DNA from 4 places in the Paenibacillus sp. CF095 genome. Region 2 is predicted to be linked to each of the others. Evidence: riboswitches for the same ligand, from Rfam matches in the RefSeq annotation. Region 2 holds a riboswitch; each other region holds the start of a gene.
The links. A riboswitch is a leader RNA that binds a small molecule or an ion and turns the genes downstream of it on or off. The one in region 2 is predicted to bind thiamine pyrophosphate.
Positions count from the first base shown of each region.

Region 1: another riboswitch for thiamine pyrophosphate. It lies ahead of BLS69_RS19290 (ECF transporter S component); the one in region 2 lies ahead of thiC (phosphomethylpyrimidine synthase ThiC).
Region 3: another riboswitch for thiamine pyrophosphate. It lies ahead of BLS69_RS26815 (ABC transporter substrate-binding protein); the one in region 2 lies ahead of thiC (phosphomethylpyrimidine synthase ThiC).
Region 4: another riboswitch for thiamine pyrophosphate. It lies ahead of BLS69_RS19310 (ABC transporter ATP-binding protein); the one in region 2 lies ahead of thiC (phosphomethylpyrimidine synthase ThiC).

Region 1 covers NZ_FMZN01000001.1:4,375,515-4,380,097, reverse strand. The annotation lists gene BLS69_RS19295 (copper amine oxidase N-terminal domain-containing protein) at 8-961, opposite strand; TPP riboswitch at 1,122-1,232, shown strand; gene BLS69_RS19290 (ECF transporter S component) at 1,590-2,183, shown strand; gene BLS69_RS19285 (ABC transporter ATP-binding protein) at 2,184-3,755, shown strand; gene BLS69_RS19280 (energy-coupling factor transporter transmembrane component T family protein) at 3,730-4,524, shown strand.
Region 2 covers NZ_FMZN01000009.1:54,889-59,471, forward strand. The annotation lists gene BLS69_RS30225 (Fe-Mn family superoxide dismutase) at 1-175, opposite strand, end outside; gene BLS69_RS30230 (alpha/beta hydrolase) at 329-1,354, opposite strand; gene BLS69_RS30235 (IclR family transcriptional regulator) at 1,714-2,457, shown strand; TPP riboswitch at 2,608-2,721, shown strand; gene thiC (phosphomethylpyrimidine synthase ThiC) at 3,142-4,583, shown strand, end outside.
Region 3 covers NZ_FMZN01000005.1:140,368-144,950, forward strand. The annotation lists gene BLS69_RS26810 (thiamine-binding protein) at 1-170, opposite strand, end outside; gene BLS69_RS26815 (ABC transporter substrate-binding protein) at 387-1,427, opposite strand; TPP riboswitch at 1,649-1,761, opposite strand; gene BLS69_RS26820 (NAD-dependent epimerase/dehydratase family protein) at 1,907-2,662, opposite strand; gene BLS69_RS26825 (VOC family protein) at 2,680-3,066, opposite strand; gene BLS69_RS26830 (DUF2798 domain-containing protein) at 3,241-3,750, shown strand; gene BLS69_RS26835 (MFS transporter) at 4,179-4,583, opposite strand, start outside.
Region 4 covers NZ_FMZN01000001.1:4,380,682-4,385,264, reverse strand. The annotation lists gene BLS69_RS19320 (ABC transporter substrate-binding protein) at 1-796, opposite strand, end outside; gene BLS69_RS19315 (ABC transporter permease) at 960-1,790, opposite strand; gene BLS69_RS19310 (ABC transporter ATP-binding protein) at 1,780-2,544, opposite strand; TPP riboswitch at 2,815-2,918, opposite strand; gene BLS69_RS19305 (radical SAM/SPASM domain-containing protein) at 3,101-3,976, shown strand; gene BLS69_RS19300 (pectate lyase) at 4,326-4,583, shown strand, end outside.

The sequences.
Region 1 (4,583 bases), on a different contig from region 2:
GCTCAAATTATTTCTCTCCCGGAACTTCAACGATGACTTTGCCTTTCTCGGGGACAACAGAACCGGTATCAATAGAGCCCAATTTGTTCATGATTTCGTAAAAGGTTTCTTCAAGCATGCGAGAGTACTTGAATGATACGAGTGTTTGACCTGCTACGGAAGGACGAGTCCCTGCTTCAGCAACGGCTTTGGTTTTAATAAAGAACAGGTCACCGATGGTTCCGGCACTTTTGCTGATGTTGGCCTGCCACTGTAGCAAGGCACTTCCATTTTTAAGGATATAATAACTGATCAGATCGTTATCCTCAACAACGAAGAAACGATCTTTTTTGTCTTGTTCAAAAATGTATTCAATGGATGAATCCACCGGACCCAAAGGGTTGCGAATGTCCAGACGTGCTTGTCCCAGTTCAGAAAAGCGGGGCAGATGCAGTGCGGCTTCACGCGCCACAGTCAGATCGGAACTGTTATATTCTTTTACAATCGTAGCATCGGTAGTGTAAATGTAGGCTTCCTTGGCCTTCTGGTTCCACTGCACCTTGGCACCAAAAGCTTCACCGATGGCACGGAGCGGAAGCATCGCTTTACCATTCACCAAAATCGGCGCGGAGGATAATGTCGCATTCTGACCGTTTTTCTTCATTGTTTTGCTGTTAGGTGTAAGGACATACTTATCGCTGCCTGTGTTAATGCTGATCTCTTTTGTTTTGTTATTGTAACCAAACGTATAGTTGCCGAGGAATTGAAGCTCCGTCAATGCCACGTACGTAATACCCTGCCGTATGACAACATCATATTGAGCTTGAACATTGTTAATATAAGCTGTCGGTTTAGGTTTGGTTGCTGCGGCTTCCGCCACAGTGGATGAGAGTAAGGCAGGTGCCGTGCCTGCGGTGAGTATCGAAGCGGCAAGGACCATTTTCCATGTTTTAAGCTGCCAAACAGAGTTGTAATCTTTCATCACTATCAATCTCCCTTCTAATGTTTAAGACGGACTACATAACCTAAATGTTTCATATTATGGAAAGTGAACCATCCGATGTCCTTTTCCCTGTTACCCCAAATAAAGCTTTTTCTAGGGATTGCCACAAATACCCATCTGATGTACATTAGAAGCAATGAAATAAGTGAACCGGGAGCTCAATGAAGTTGGGCTGAGAGAGTGGCCTTGTGCCGCTGACCGTACATCTGATCTGGGTAATGCCAGCGTAGAGAACATGGATTTGCGATATGTAAGGGTGAATTGTGGGAATGAACGTGGATGAACAACAGACCTCTTTGAACTGTGGTGATGTATCTGCCAGGGCGGAGGGGTGCTGGTTGATATTCCGTATTTATTTTCGACATCCATCCATTACATCATTGTGAGGATTGTACACTGTACGTAAGGCCTGCCCGGAACCGGGGAGGCTTTTTCGTTTATTTTTTAGAGGTTGTTCAAAAAGTCTGCTTTTGACTACGAAGGGTGCCTGACGGCATCATCAGCATCGAATATGGAATTTATCCCATCTTCTTGGTACTGAAAACCAGTCTTTTTGAACACACACTTTTACAACCCCCACAGGGAACAAAGGAAGGACGTAGAGAACATGGCAACAACAGCAGGCAACAAGCGATTGAAACTAACGGATATTCTGGTAACCATCGTGATCGCAGTGGTGTTTGGGGTGATTTACAAGATATGGGGACCTACATATGACTTGATGAAACCATTTGGCGTTCATGCGGAGCAGATGATCTACGGCATGTGGTTTATGGCGGGCACGTTTGCTTTTGTTATCATTCGTAAACCAGGCGTGGCTATTCTTGCTGAAGTTGCGGCTTCAACGGTAAGTGCTTTTCTGGGTAGTGAATGGGGCATGTCCACACTTGTATACGGTCTGTTGCAAGGATTGGGAGCCGAGATATTCTTCGCCGCATTTTTGTATCGAAAAACCAATCTGTTTGTCACCTGTCTTGCAGCCATAGGAGCCGCAGCGGCTTCGCTTTTGCTGGATTATCAATACGGGTATATTGATTCACTCTCGGCCTGGAATTATACGTTATTTATCGGATTCCGCTTCATTGGAAGCATCTTGATTGCCGGAGTGTTTGCTTATTATCTCGCCAAAGCATTGGAACTGACCGGTGTAACACGCTCCCTCAGACCGGTATCCAAACAGGATTATGAGGCGTTGGATTAGATGAGCGGAGAGGGGAATTCGCAAGCGGTAAGTGTGACAAATCTAAGATGCAAGTTCCCGGGAGAGAAAGCCTTGGTATTTCAAGGCTTGTCTCTTTCTGTGCGTCAAGGAGAGAAAGTGCTGTTGCTTGGCCCGAGTGGCTCCGGTAAATCGACGTTATTGCAAATTCTGAGCGGTCTGATACCACGTTCGGTTGAGATTCCGATGAAATGTGATGATATTCAGGTTCCCGCCAAAGCAGGAGTGGTCTTTCAAGATCCGGATACCCAGTTCTGTATGTCCTTTACGGATGAAGAGATCGCATTTGTTCTGGAAAACCGAAATATTCCGCGTGAAGAGATGCCTACTCTAATTGAATATTATCTGAAACAAGTGGGGTTATCCTTTGAACAGAATCGTATATTGATCCAGTCCATGTCTCAGGGGATGAAGCAGCGTCTTGCGATTGCTTCGATGCTTGCCATGGACCCGGAGGTATTGTTTTTGGATGAACCCACTGCACTGCTGGATGATGAGGGGACTTCCCAGGTGTGGGATACCGTCAAACGGATCGCCAGTGACAAAACGATCATCATTGTTGAACACAAAATTAATGAGATTGTGGATATGGTCGACCGAATTATTGTGTTATCACCTGAAGGAAAGATCGTGGCGGATGGGCCAGCACAGCAGGTATTTACGGATGAACGGTGCAAGCTGAAGGCTTATGGAATCTGGTATCCGGGTGTGTGGGATGAGCACGAGCAGGCAGCTAAGGAAGAAGAGGGAAGTGCTTTTGGAGAGCTTCAAGTGTGTGTGGATCACGGCATCTCAAACTTGGAAGCACAGCAACCGTCTGGCTTATCCGATACACCGGGTATATCCCCCATATCTCACGTCTCATCCTTATCGCCTGTATCACCCACCTATCAGCCTGCACTGGACTTGAAGCAGTTCACCGGATGGCGTGGGAAAACACCCTTCATTCAGGTGGAGCAGGCCGAAGTATGGCATGGAGACTGGATTGGTATTGTCGGTGCTAATGGAGCTGGAAAGAGTTCATTGTTGTTATCTCTGATGAATATCCTGAAAACAACTGGTCATTATGAGGTTGAAGGCCAGCCTTTTGGCAAAACGGAGCAGCTTGCAGATCAAATCGCGTTTGTATTTCAGAACCCGGAGTTTCAATTTGTGACTAACACAGTCGCGGAAGAAGTGGAATTCTCATTGCTGGGGGGCAGGCTTACAACGGAAGAAAGACTTGTCAGGACTGATCATATGTTGAATCAATTTGGACTAATCGACCTCTCCGAGCGCCATCCCTACCAATTATCGATGGGGCAGAAACGACGCTTAAGCGTTGCCTCTGCACTGGTGAGAGAGCAGCGAATACTGCTGTTGGATGAACCTACTTTTGGACAGGATGCCCGCAATACGTTTGCCATGTTAGCACAGCTGGAGCAATTGCGGAGAGAGGGAACAGCTATTGTTATGGTTACCCATGATCGTGAAATTGTCAAAAGATATTGCACCCGAATCTGGACGGTAGATGAGGGGAGGTTATCTGATGCAACTGTCGTTTCCTCACCGTGAAACCTGGCTTCATAACGTCAATCCGGGATTAAAGATGATCATTCTGACGATGATGTTTGTCATCGTTATCCTTATTCACAATCTGAATGTAATGGCCAACGTTGCGTTGGCGATGATGTTGTTACTGTGCTGGACAGGTCATCCGTGGTATAGATTGATGCTGTACGCATCACCATTCATTCTGGTGTTTATCTCCACGTCTACAGGCATGATGATGTTTGGTAAGGGCGAGACCACATGGTATAAGTGGGGACTGATCCACATAACCGAAGAGAGCTTTTATCGCGGTCTACACTTGGGTTTTCGCTCGCTGACTATGGCAGCGGCTGGGTTACTCTTTGGTCTTACGACGAAGCCGGTACGGCTGTTTTATTCCCTGATGCAGCAATGGAAGCTTCCTGCAAAATATGCCTATAGCTTTCTGGCCGCGATGCGCATGATCCCGATTTTGCTGGATGAATTCCAGACGCTCCGTTACGCTATTCGTATACGTGGAACACGGCAACGTGGCTCTCGCTGGAACGTGTATGGTACACTCAAGCGTTACGCTATTCCGCTGCTGGCACAGAGCATTCGCCGTGCACAGCGAATGGCGGTAGCGATGGAAGCGAAAGGGTTCATAGATGGCGCGAGCCGCACGTATTACATTCAGATTGGCTATTCGCGAGCTGATCTGTGGTTTGTATTTTATTATATCCTCACCTTAACAGCTGCTTATTACATCGGGGTTACCTTTCCTTATCATGCTACGATGGTGGATGTAAGGTAATACGGGGAGATAGAGAGAAATATATTGAGGTAACCGGTAACTTTTTCCTGTTTACGGCG
Region 2 (4,583 bases):
GCTCGCTGTTTGCAAAGGTAACCTCCCATTCCTCCAGTAGCTTGACGTATGGGGGCTCCAGATCAGGAACCAGGGCACGAATGACGAGTGTATGTTCTTTCTCCTGCTCTTTCCAGAAACGGATTTCCTCCAATGTCCGCAGAGGCAGCAGGTGACCATATCCATACCAATTCATCTATATTGAACCTCCTTCAGAATTCATTACATGCAGACTGTCTATTTATGCGTCCCAAGAGTATATTCCGCGAGCCTGTTGTCCTATGAGTGCAAAAAAAAGAGCCCCTGAGGGGCTCAAAAATCAACGGAAAATTCGATGATTGAAATTTAATTATTCTCCATTATTCGTGTTCTGCACATCGTCACTGCTTGTCTTCGTTACATGACTCAGGAACGTTGAGACACGGCGCAGATATTCCTTTGGATGCTCCCGGAAGATCAACTCATGGTGCGCATCCTGGACAATCCATACATCCGAGTACGGATTGGTCTGGTTGGCGGCGAGCTGCTCTGCAATCGGGTAAGGCGCTTTCTCGTCTTCCGTACCATGGATAAAGAAAATCGGGAACGGATAATCTTCCTTTTTCACTTCCTGATACGGGATCTGTTGCAATCCGGTACCATTCAGAACAGGGAACAACAGATTCATGATCTCGAGTGTGGGCTGACGCGGGAGATCGATCTGGTTATGAATGTTGTGGTACAGTGTATCCGGCTCAAGCAGGAACGTACTGTCCAGAATCATCGCATCCACTTCCTGTGTAATCAGTCCAGTTTGAAGCGCCGTACCGGCACCCATGGAGAAACCCCAGACAACCAGTTCCTGTGCACCGCGCTGCTTGGCAAACTGGATGGCACCCAGCAATTGCTGTGACTCAGCTTTGCCACCTGTGGCTACAGCTTTGTTCACCTGTGAGGCGAAGCCATAATCGAACATGACCACGTTGAACCCAAGTTGATGGGCATAGTGTGCCAGGTCATACATAGGTACCCATGTTTCTTCACGATTGGCACCATAGCCGTGACTGAAAATAATCGTTTTGCTTGCAGCATTATCAGCAGGTATATACCATCCCTGCATCGTGCGGCTGCCATCTGCTGCCGGGAACGTGATGTCTTCATACTTCATGTTCTTGGCTTGCATCGGATTGGAGAAGACAGGCGCTACCGTTGGATTGGATAATACCCATGCGATATAACCATGCAGTGCGATAAAACAAAACAGTAGAAAAAATACAACGGAGAGCAGCAACGCTACGATAATATGTTTGAACCGAATCAGCCTCGGTGATAGGGAAGAGGGCAGATCGGACACTTTTGTATGCAGCGGGGCTTCGCTCTGGGATGTTGGATACATGAATGCCCCTCCTTTGAAGTTCAGTTGAAGATAACAACGACATGAAAAGAGAATTGCGTCGATTTCAGAGCCTGCTTCAGAGCGATATCTTAATGTAATATATCTTTATCGTATGTTCCAGTATAGTCAAAGTCAATTGATTGAGGGCATTTGTTACGCAATTGTTATATAGTTCTTAAGATATATGGGTAACATTACCTTAGTGTGTAAATTACAGGGGATTAAGTCTTATAAAAAGGAAAAATTTACAGGTTGGCCTATTTTGATTTTGGCTCTTTTTGGTTTACAGATGAGACCGTTTCTCATATAATTTATGTAACCAAGTTTCATGTGATGAAACATGAGGAGGGCATTATGCCATGGAAGATCGCAAGTTAACCGTCCGGGCTGTGGAACGGGCGCTGGATATATTATTATGTTTTACCACACGCAGTGATCTGGGACTCACCGAAATTGCCAGCCAGATCGGCTTGCACAAAAGTACAGTGCACCGTTTGATGGCTACGCTGGAGGATCGAGGGTTCGTGATCCGTGATGCAGCAACAGAGAAGTACCGACTTGGCATCCGAATCTGGGAACTGTCGGCTCATATGTCCCGCAGTGATGATCCCGCTATTCTGCTGCTGCCTGCGATGGAGCGACTGAGAGATCGATTGGGGGAGACCGTGAGTCTGTACCTGCGTGATGGGAGTGAACGGATACGGATTCAGGCTGTGCAAAGTGATCAGGCGATTCGCCGAGTCGCCCCCGTTGGTGTTAGACTCCCGCTGTCTGTGGGCGCTTCCAGCAAAGTTTTGATGGCGTTTGCCACGGACGAGGATCGTGAAGAACTGATGAACGGCCCGGAATGGCCGGTGTTTATTGATCCCGCGGTGTATTTGGCGCAAATGGGAGATATCCGGGATAACGGATATGCGACGAGTTATGAGGAACGTGAGCCGGGAGCTGCCGCGGTATCTGTACCGATTATGGATCGCAGAGGCAATATTGCAGCTGCGCTCTCGGTCTCAGGGCCTGTCAGTCGACTCTCGCAGGAGACATTGCATGAATACGCACCTGTATTGAAGGATGCTGCTACGCAGATGGGGCTCATGTTATCCTGATGTTTATGTAAGTTTTTTTCTCCAATGGAGTTTGATCATTTGGAATATAAAGGTTGTTTTTATGTTCCGGTTGCGCTACTCTGTAATGGACGGCCCTACGGGGCCAGCTTCATTGAATATGAACGGCGGCTTATGTAAGCCGCAACTTACTAACGTTACTGGGGGAGTCCGAATTGTCCGGACTGAGACGGAATCGCTTGAGATTCCGGACCCTTTGCACCTGATCTGGATCATACCAGCGTAGGGAAGTAATCGGCGATATGACCTCAACCACCTCATGATGTGACCCTTGTAGTCTCCGTTAAGGAGCTGATTGAAGGTGCATTATTGGTGATGGACATAAAAGTCGGTTCCTTCGGGGACCGGCTTTTTTATATACAGTGAACGGGCGATATAGCGCGTACTCCATTGACTTCTTTTTTCAATAACCTGCGAAAGTGGGCTTGTATGATGAGAGAGAAGTCACCATAGATTCATGATCTGTGGCAGCCTCCGTCTGTTGTTAACTGTACATGAAAAGTGTCTCCCCTGGTCTGGCGTAGGATCGCTCTTTCTTCTCTGCATTGCGCATGATTTGGGACAGGTACGTAAGTAAGCTAATGACGATACCAACCAAACAAGCGACGAACACTGAGGAGGAGACAAGCGAACATGAGTACAGGAAATCAAACGGGACAACAAGCGATGGAGCAGGAACATAACGGTCAGCAGGTGGAAAAAGAAACAGGAGCGGCCGGACGGATTCAGCCCTTTCCGGGCAGCCGCAAAGTCTACATTCAGGGCTCACGGCCCGACATTGCTGTACCTGAGCGTGAGATAGCCCTTCATGACACGAATACTCCCCAAGGGGTGGAGCATAACGAACCGCTACGTGTCTACGATACGAGCGGGCCGATGACCGATCCCGGATTTCATGCCGATATCCGTGCAGGTCTACCAGCCCTGCGTACCCGCTGGATCACAGAGCGTGGCGATGTTGAAGCTTATCAGGGTCGTACGGTTAAACCGGAGGATAACGGACTAAAGCCCGGAGGGAAGAGAGCTGGAGCCGAAGAGTACCCTGGATTGCGTGGCAAACCGCTGCGAGCACAGACAGGACGCTGTGTGACTCAGATGCATTATGCGAGGCAGGGAGTCATTACGGCAGAGATGGAGTTTGCCGCCATTCGTGAGGGCGTAGAACCGGAATTTGTAAGGCAGGAGCTGGCGAGTGGACGTGCGATTCTGCCATCCAACATCAATCACCCGGAGAGTGAACCGATGTTAATCGGTCGTCATTTTCACGTGAAGATCAATGCCAACATAGGTAACTCTGCCGTATCTTCCTCCATCGAGGAAGAGGTGGAGAAGATGACCTGGGCGGTACGTTGGGGATCGGATACGGTGATGGATCTGTCCACAGGCAAAAACATTCATACCACCCGGGAATGGATCATCCGTAATTCACCTGTGCCGATTGGTACGGTGCCGCTGTATCAAGCGCTGGAGAAGGTGAATGGCGAAGCGGAAGCGCTGACCTGGGAGTTGTACCGTGATACGCTCATTGAGCAGGCAGAGCAGGGAGTGGACTACTTTACGATCCACGCAGGTGTACTGCTGCGTTATATTCCCATGACCGCCAAGCGGATGACAGGCATTGTGTCTCGCGGTGGGTCCATTATGGCAGCATGGTGCCTTGCGCATCATCAGGAGAATTTTTTGTACACCCATTTTGAAGAAATCTGCGAGATTATGAAAAGGTATGATGTGGCGTTTTCGTTGGGAGATGGACTTCGTCCAGGCAGTATCTACGATGCCAATGACGAAGCTCAGATGGCGGAACTGGCTACGCTCGGGGAACTGACGCAGATCGCATGGAAGCATGATGTGCAGGTGATGATCGAAGGGCCGGGTCACGTGCCGATGCATAAGATCAAAGAGAATGTGGACTTGCAGATGGAGATATGTAAAGAGGCACCGTTCTATACGCTGGGGCCGCTGACGACCGACATTGCTCCGGGATACGACCACATCACATCCGCCATTGGTGCGGCCATGATTGGCTGGTTCGGCACGTCCATGCTCTGTTATGTTACACCAAAAGAACATTTGGGCCTGCCCAACAAGGATGATGTGCGGGAAGGGGT
Region 3 (4,583 bases), on a different contig from region 2:
ACCTCCAGCAGTTCCTCCAGTTCCCCCTCCATCGTGGTGTCGAGCGCGTTCACCTGATATTTCAGGCCGGATTGCTGAATAACTTCAATGGCGCGATCTACATAAGGGTAAGAATTCTCGCCATTTGGCGTTTTGGGAATAACCTGAATGCTAAGTAATGTGCTTGCCATGAGAGATCACTTTTCCTTTCGTGATAAATTGCATGAATTGAACCAGGTTTACACTCATCACTCCGATTGCAGTACCCTCTTACGATCACTGTTATCCCCGGATTTCTTTAATGAATTTCAATGGAGGAAATCCGGGGATAAAGGTGAGCGCTTCGCTTCTTCAGATGGGTTCTGCACTCTTCGTTCTTGTGTAAAAAAGTTAAACTTAAGCAAATTTTATTGGGGTAAAAAATCGTTCGTATATGCCTTGCTCACGTCGATCTGTTCATCCAGCAGTTTTTTGCTAAACATCCAGTCGGTGTAATTCTGCCATACTTCCTGCTTTTGCTCACCCCAGCGCGGGGCGTCATCCGTGTACTTTGGACTAAGCCATTTCTGGCTTGCCAGTACCAAGTCTTTATCTAGATCCGGTACGGCCTTGATCAGAATGTTCGCTGCGTCTTCGGGATGATCAATCGCATATTGATACCCTTCTGAAGTGGCTTTCAGGAATGCTTTCACCAACTCAGGGTCGTTTTGGATCGTCTGCTCGTTTGTTACAAGGACAGGTGTGTAGTAATCCAATGCATCTGAATAATCCTTCACATATAACATGTCGATCGGTTCTCCGCGCAGTTCGGCTTCAATACCTGTCCAGGCGTAGAAAATCCACGCGAAATCAATGTCCCGTTTCACTGCGGTGAAAAAGTCAGCGTCACCCATATTAATGTTTTTCACTTTGGATACATCGGCTCCGTCGCCTTCCATAATGGATTGCATCACGGCTTCTTCGACTGGGGAACCCCAACCGCCATAGGTTTTACCTTCAAAATCTTTCGGTGATTTGATATTCCGATCCGCCGGAGCAGCGAACCCGGATGTATTATGCTGAATAACTGCTGCGATGGAGACCAATGGAACACCCTGTGTGCGGGCTTGAGTTACACTCTCCTGATAACTTACGCCAAAAGGCACTTCATTCGAGGCAACCATTGTATCTGCGCCACCGGCACCTGGTTGTACAATCTCTACATTCAAGCCCTCAGCCTTGTAAAAACCTTGATCTACAGCCGCATATAGGCCGGTATGATTCGTATTCGGTGTCCAGTCGAGCACCACTTTAATATCTTTCAGGGCGGCAGTGTCACCTTTGTTACTGCTTTCCGCATTTGTGTTGCTGTTCTGTTCTGCCGGGGCAGCTTCTTTGCCGCCACATGCGGCTACAGTCACCATAAGCACGCATAAGAGCATCAATCCCATCGTTCTACGCCATTTCATCTGTAATTCTCTCCTTCGATATGTCCGGCCGAGTGGCACGGGGTACTCCTTGGCTTCATATCCAATCATCTTGCATAAATCAACAGATTTATACCAGTTGAGATCTGAATAACGTCACTTTTTTTAGCTCTCTGGCTATATAAAAGAACATTAAAAAAGCGTCCCGTATTCCGGGACGCGTGCAGGCGTTAGAGAGGTGGCGTTCAGCCATAGGGCTGTGCCATTTCGATATACTCCGATTCCTACGCTGGCATGATCCAGATCAGGTCTAAGGGTTAGTATCTTGGTGGGATACACTCTCAGCCGGCCAATTCCGACTCCCCTGGGAAACTATGAAGTTACGGGCATTACTAGGTGTAATTATAGGCCAGCGGGTGGAACGTGTCCAGTCAGGAACTGGATGGGGACACGTATGAACTTATCAAACAGGCCGTTATACATATGTATATCAGCCTGTTTAGATGTGTTATTTTCATTAATTATCGTGGCGAATCATATAAGGCAATCTGGCTGAGTGCAAATGCATCGGATTTTGGGGCATAACCTACCTGTTTCTGAGTGGTTTCCAGATTCAATCGTTTAAACCGATTATTCGAGATCCCATGCAGTATGGTGAAGGGCTCCAGATTGGTAGCTGTAATTGCTTTGAACATCAAATCACACAAGTCAGCCGGACTAATATACGCGCTCATATCCCTTGCTTCCAGCGCTGGTCCGTCCGGTTGAAAATCATCATATGCACCTATACGTATTGCTACACTTTGTAAACCTTCGGTATACGCAAAATAGGAAGCGAGCGATTCTCCAAAACATTTGCTAACCCCGTACAAATTCCGTGGGTGTGTTGGCATGTCCGGATAGACTTGAGCATCAATGGGATACCCCTCAATCGTCTGTGCACTGCTCGCCAGAATGACTCTTTGCACACCTTGGTCCTTAGCTGCACGGAATACATTAAATGTACCTTTGATATTGATGTCCAACAACGATTCATAGAATCCGGCATTCGGGGAAGGGTCTCCCGCCAGATGTACTACCACATCCATGCCTTCGCAAGCATGCTGACAGGCTTCAGGGTCTGTCACATCCAGTGTCATGATCTCATGGTCGGTTTCTTGATACGTATGCAGTCTGTCGATATTCAAATCCGTTAGTCGCAGGTGATATGCTTCTGACAAGTGTTGGGACAAGTCCCGGCCAATTTTCCCGGCTGCGCCGGTAATTAAAATGTTCATGAAATCAACTCCAATTCTTAGCGCTGGAAGAACTCAATCCATTCCTTTTCAGGTCCATAGATGAAGAAATAGCGGTAACCGTTAGGCAGTGTAATAATCTCTCCATCAATAAATACGGCTTTGGTGGCTTGGATGCGTTTGTACTCAGAATCAAGATCATCTACATGGATCGCAAAATGGTGTACCGTACCTTCGGAAGGCAGCTTGTCGCTGTAACCTTGAATTAACTCAATCTCAGTCTCATTACTTCCATTGAAGCCAAGGAAGGCGAGCTGAATGACGCCGTTGGTATGGGTTACCCGGTCTTTCAATTCAAGACCAACAATCTCCGTATAGAAACGCAGCGTGGTCTCCAGATCACGCACAGCAATGCCGACGTGGTCAATGCGTTTTTGAAAACTCATAATCCAAATCCTCCTTATACTATGAATCTTTCTACCATTTTAAGGGATATCATAGGGCTGTACTACATGGTTGTCAAATCCGGTTTTAATTTGGAAAAATTATAATTGTTCACAGAATGTTCACTTATGTGGTGGGTTTCCTCATCTCTATAATTACGAAGGTAAACAGAGAGGATGAGAGAATTGCCAACAAGCAAGAAGGAACAAATTATTTTCGGATTAATGATGTGTACAGGAATGGTCTTGGTCATGATGTTCTTCAATCTATGGCACAGTGGGTTACTCGGCAAAATGTCCCCGCTTGAGATACTGCTTCAATTCATATTATGTTTTGTCATCGCGTTTCTGGTGGAGTCTTTCATTGTTGGCCCTGTGGCGAGAAAGATTGCATTTTCTATGCCCTTCGACAAGTCCAATAAGATTCTAGGTGTGCTGGCTATGTCATTTTTTATGGTGATTGGCATGGTTCTGATCATGTCTTTGTATGGAATGATCTCGGCATATCTCGCTGATCAATTAAGTGGGTCATCCGTACTCCGTACGTATCTCCATACAATCGCTCGTAACTTCAGCCTGGCGCTTCCATATCAATTGATCATTTTGGGACCACTCGTACGATATGTATTCGGTAAATTCATCAAGGATAACGGGCCCGTAATGCCTGTCGTTAACAAAAGTGTGTGATTCGGTTGGCCATAAGTATTTCCTGGGCAATCTTGTGCAAAAGAATAGATATTATTCTCACCTTTAATGAAAGGTGAGAGAGAGGCAAAAATAGGGCACTTGCCACGATGATTACAGCGCTAACGAATCGAGTACACCTTATTAGTCCAGTTTTTAGGGAATAAAAAATCTAACGAATCTCAGCGGCGTTATTATGCAAAAAACCTCCAACGAGACCTTGAATTTGAGATAATTATCTATAATAACGTCTCTAGGATTCGTTAGATTTCAAACATGCAGAAATGGAGGGAAATAGCGTGTGCTAGGTTCGTTACAACAGAGTAACGCTACAAAAAAATGTCCACCGTCAGGTCATGACAGTAGACATTTCAATCTCAATCTCAATAATAGGTAATTCTAATTCTCAGGACTGCAACGACACATAACTGTTAAGTCGCTGGATCGACCACATGTTTGTTCTGCCATTGATACGTGATCACGCTAATGACAAGCAGGCCAACTGCAAAGATCGCAAGCATCCATGCAGACTGATTAACTGCCAGATGATCAAGACTCCATCCCGTAGTCAAAGGCAGAATGGCACCGCCAACTCCACCTGAGGCAATCAAAATGCTGGGTGTGGATTCTTCTGTTCCGGGCAGCAGTTTACTGGCGAAGACAAGGGCAATGGAAAAAATACCTGACATCGCAAGTCCAAGCAGCAAGATGATGAGAAATGCAGACCAAATTTGGTTTGTAAATGGAAATACCATTAACAAAAGAACAGATGCAAGACAACTGTACAGGACATAGACGCGGTATTGGAATTTCTCTGCGATATACCCGGCGAAGAG
Region 4 (4,583 bases), on a different contig from region 2:
CGAACCGGGTAAGTTGGTCTTTTTTCGCTTCAATGCCAGCTTCACTCGCAGTCAGGACCAATTCATAATAATCAGGCACACCATAATCGACGGGGTTAATGGATTTCATGGCATGTCCTTCTTTCTCCAGAATCAGTTGCTCATGGTTAATAAAACCACCCATAATTGCATCCGCCTGTCCGGAAGCCAGCGAAGGAATCAGATCGAACCCAACGTCGACCAAATTCATGTTGTCGGGGTTGCCGCCATCCTTGCTAATCATCGTACGAACCATCGCTTCATACAGCGGAATCGAAGAATAACCGACAGTTTTCCCTTCAAGACCTTTGGGTGAGCTCACGTTGCCATTTGCTTCGGTCAACAGATGCACAAGCGGATGGCGAACAACAGCAGCAATGGAACGTACAGGAATGTTCTCACCACGAGCGAGCAAAATTTGGGGCTGGTAGCTTAGAGCCAAATCAATTTTTCCAGCAGCAACAAGTTTGAGTGAATCATTGGTATCCGCAGGCATCTGAATTTCGACATCGAGACCTTGATCTGCAAAGTATCCTTTTTCCTGAGCAACGTAGATGAAGGAGTGTACTGCATTCGGGTACCAGTCGAGCATGATGGACAGTTTATCTTTGGCGTCTGATGTTGGCTCGGTTGCAGACATGTCTGTCTGTTGTGCATTGGTTGCAGAGTCTGTTGTTGGCGTGTTTTTGCTAGTATTCGTGGTGCTGCATCCGCTAACGATCAGCAAAAGGCTAATGAGCATGATGGGAAGCAGGGAGTATATACCTTTGTTATTCATAAATGAAGTTCCTCATTTCATCGTTTTGGTTTGTAGAAAATGGACAGCAGCATGTTAACGGACAATGTGACAATGAACTGATTGAAGATGCTGCTGAAATTGTGCATAAGGTATGTTTTGAAGATTGTAACTCCTGTATTTACCTCTAATTTCTGTCTAAGTATTATCCAACTTTTCTTTTGCCTCCATGACGATGACGCCGTATGCTAAACCGTTTCTCCAGCCAGGCAATCAGTACAAACAAAACGATCCCAAGTAAGGATAACAGCACAATAGCAGCAAACATCGCATCCGTGTTCATGTTGCTGGACATGCGGCGGCTGAAGTATCCGAGACCTTTGCTGCCACCGAGCCATTCGCCAATCGTTGCCCCAACCACGCAGTACACCACAGACATCTTTAACCCCGAGAAAAAAGAGGGAAGTGCCAGCGGAACCTGGAGTTTGCAAAAAATATCCCACTTGCTGGCGCCCATGGTGAGCAGCAGTTCACGCTGCTCTGGATCGCCTTGGCGGAGTCCATCGTAGGTACTGACCACAATGGGGAAGAATGCGATTAAGAATACCACCGCGACTTTGCTCCACAACGTGTAACCAAACCACAGGATAAATACGGGGGACAGGGCAATCAGCGGTATGGTCTGACTGATCACGATGAAGGGATACAAGGCCTTTTCAATCGATCGGTTCATATGCATGCCTGTCGCTAGCGTAATTCCGGTCACTATGGATAATCCAAAACCTACGGCAACCTCCATAAAGGTTGCAGGCAGATGGATGGTCAACAGCAGATGACGATGCTCGACCAGTGAGCCTATGATGGCCGTGGGTGCAGGAATGATGAAGGAGGGCACCCATTCCATACGCACAATCACTTCCCAGATCGCCAGTGATAAGAACATGAGCATAATAAACAAACCATATTGGGAAAACGACCTCGAGAGCCACTTTGAACACCACGTCCAAACGCTAACCTCAGCTCTATCAATTTGCATGCAATTGTTCCTCCAGTTGTTGCCTCATCTGCACGAGAGCCAGTTCGTAGATCATGTCCGAATGCCTTGGGCGTGGTAAGGGAACCGTCATCTCCCGCAACTGCTGGCCTTGCCCCCCTGGAGTTAACAGAATGATACGGTCACTTAACAGCAGGGCTTCTTCGATGTCATGTGTAATGAACAGCACGGTTTGGCCAAAGCCCTCCCACAGCTCCAATAACCAGCGATGCATTTGTCGTTTGGTTAAGGCGTCGAGTGCACCGAAGGGTTCATCCAGCAACATGAGCTGCCCGCCTGTAAGCAAGGTACGCAGCAATGCCACCCGCTGCCGCATGCCGCCGGATAACTCATCTGGATAGGCCTGCTCATAACCGGACAAGCCGAACCTTGCCAATCCTGCGATGATATCGGCTCGTAGTTTGTCCTTGTCCTGTCGGCCTGGTGCCAGCTCGGCAGGCAGCATGCAGTTCTCCATGACGGTACGCCAGGATAACAGCAGGTCTTTCTGCGGCATATAGGCGACTCGTCCGAGCCGTTGTCCTTGCGGTACATCAGCAATATCGATGGTGCCGACGGTAGGCTCATGCAAGCCTGCGAGCAGCTTGAAAAGCGTGCTTTTACCTGATCCGCTTGAGCCGATGAGCGAGACAAATTCCCCTTGTTGAACCTGAAGCGACACATTGGAGAGTACGGGGGAATCCATTTTTTCCGGAAAAGCGAAGCTTATGTTGTGAATGGTTACATGGTTGGTCATCTGATCCTCACCCCCTTGATATCAGACTGCTGGAATAACAACGGCATCTTGTGCTTTGCAGAAGTAACATAAGAAAAACGTCTATCGACGTACTTTTCGAGAAGACAGACCGCGTTTAGCTGAAGTGGTTTTTACGATATCGATTGATTCAGCTTCGCTGAAAACTTATAAATCTACATAAAAAAGACCCACCCATTTCCGGAGAAATGAGTGGGTCTGTAAGTTAAATTCGCAATTTATCTTCACATACATTGAGAAAATTCCGCTTACTAAAAGGCCGCTCCACTTCCCTCCGCTGGTATGATCCAGATCAGGTTCAAAGGGTCCGAATAAGTCATATTCGTCTCAGCCGCAAGGCTCCCCTAGTGCAAAAGTTCAAGATATGCAGTTGTGTGTTCAGCATATATCACTTGAACATGAACTGTAAAGAGGCAGCATGATAACTGAACAATTTACCTCGGCTCAGGAACCCGATATAATAAGGATGGCCCGTATTGGCCGGATCACAAAATGCAGGTGGGATTGTTCTCCCTCCTAGGCAGAATGGGGACCCGAGTTGAAAACGTTCAAAAAAGTATATATTGAGATCACGAGTATCTGCAATCTGGCTTGCAGCTTCTGTCCGCAGACACAGCGTGCCAAAGGATTCATTGACCCTGAAGTCTTCAACAATATACTGGAACAAGTTAAACCACACACCAATCATATTTATCTACATGTCAAAGGCGAACCCTTGTTGCATCCCAAAATAGATCTGTTACTCGATTCCGCACATGAGAAGGGACTCAAGGTGAACATTACAACGAATGGTACACTGCTGCCCAAGACTCAGCATAAATTGCTTGGCAAACCGGCGCTGCGACAGATGAATTTCTCCCTGCACAGCTTCGATGGGCATGAAGGTTCAACCGACCGTGACGGATACCTGCGTCATATTTTGTCCTTTGTACACGAGGCCGTTAAGCACAATGTCATCATTTCATTCCGACTGTGGAATCTGACGCAGGATAACTTCACAAATGCTCAGATGAATCGAAATCGGGAGACCCTTGAAGTATTGGAACGTGAGTTCAATCTGGACTTCTGCATTGAGGAAAAAGTAGTTCCAGGCAGCGGGGTCAAAATTGCCCCGAATGTATACCTGAATCAGGACCATGAGTTCCAGTGGCCAAGTCTGGATGCACCTGAAGATGACGGCAAAGGCTTCTGCCATGCATTGCGTGGTCAGGCAGCTGTGCTTGTGGATGGAACGGTGGTTCCATGCTGTCTCGATGGCGAGGGTGTAATTAACCTGGGTAATGTGCACGAGAAGTCATTCTCGGAGATTATTGAGGGTGAGCGAGCGAACAATCTGGTATATGGCTTCTCCAGGCGGGAAGCTGTGGAAGAGTTGTGTCGAAAGTGCGGTTATCGTCAGAGATTCGGAGCCTGATATCTTATATCAGCAAGCCAGAAGACATTCAAGATCACACATTTGGAGATAAATGTTGTGGTCTTTCTTTGTTATCGGGGATTAAAGTTAGGGATACAAACGTTACAAATGAGCATACCTGAGGTTGATATCAGCATATTGCTTGAGGGACCTGGTATGCAAAAAATGCCGATATGACAGGGATTGTGCGATGTCATGATATATCTGATCTAATGATTATTCTAGTTACCTTCCTTATTTGGTAGGATTAGGTTGTGAGTTGGGCAGAGGTGCACCTCTGGCGAACTTCCAGTACAAGCCCAGACTTGTACACTACCAAAAAACGAGAGAATAAGGGAGGAATTAAGTTATGAAAAAAATATTGACGTTGTTGCTGTCCGCTGGTTTGGTTGCTTCTATATTTGGTGCCGTTCCGGCTGCGGCTGCACCTACCGTTGTAAATTCAACCATTGTGGTTCCAAAGGGCACGACCTATGACGGCCAAGGTAAAACATTTGTAGCCAATCCTTCCACACTGGGCGACGGATCTCAAGCTGAGGGTCAGAAACCAGTCTTCCGCCTGGAGGCAGGGGCCACACTCAAAAATGTAAATATTGGATCACCTGCT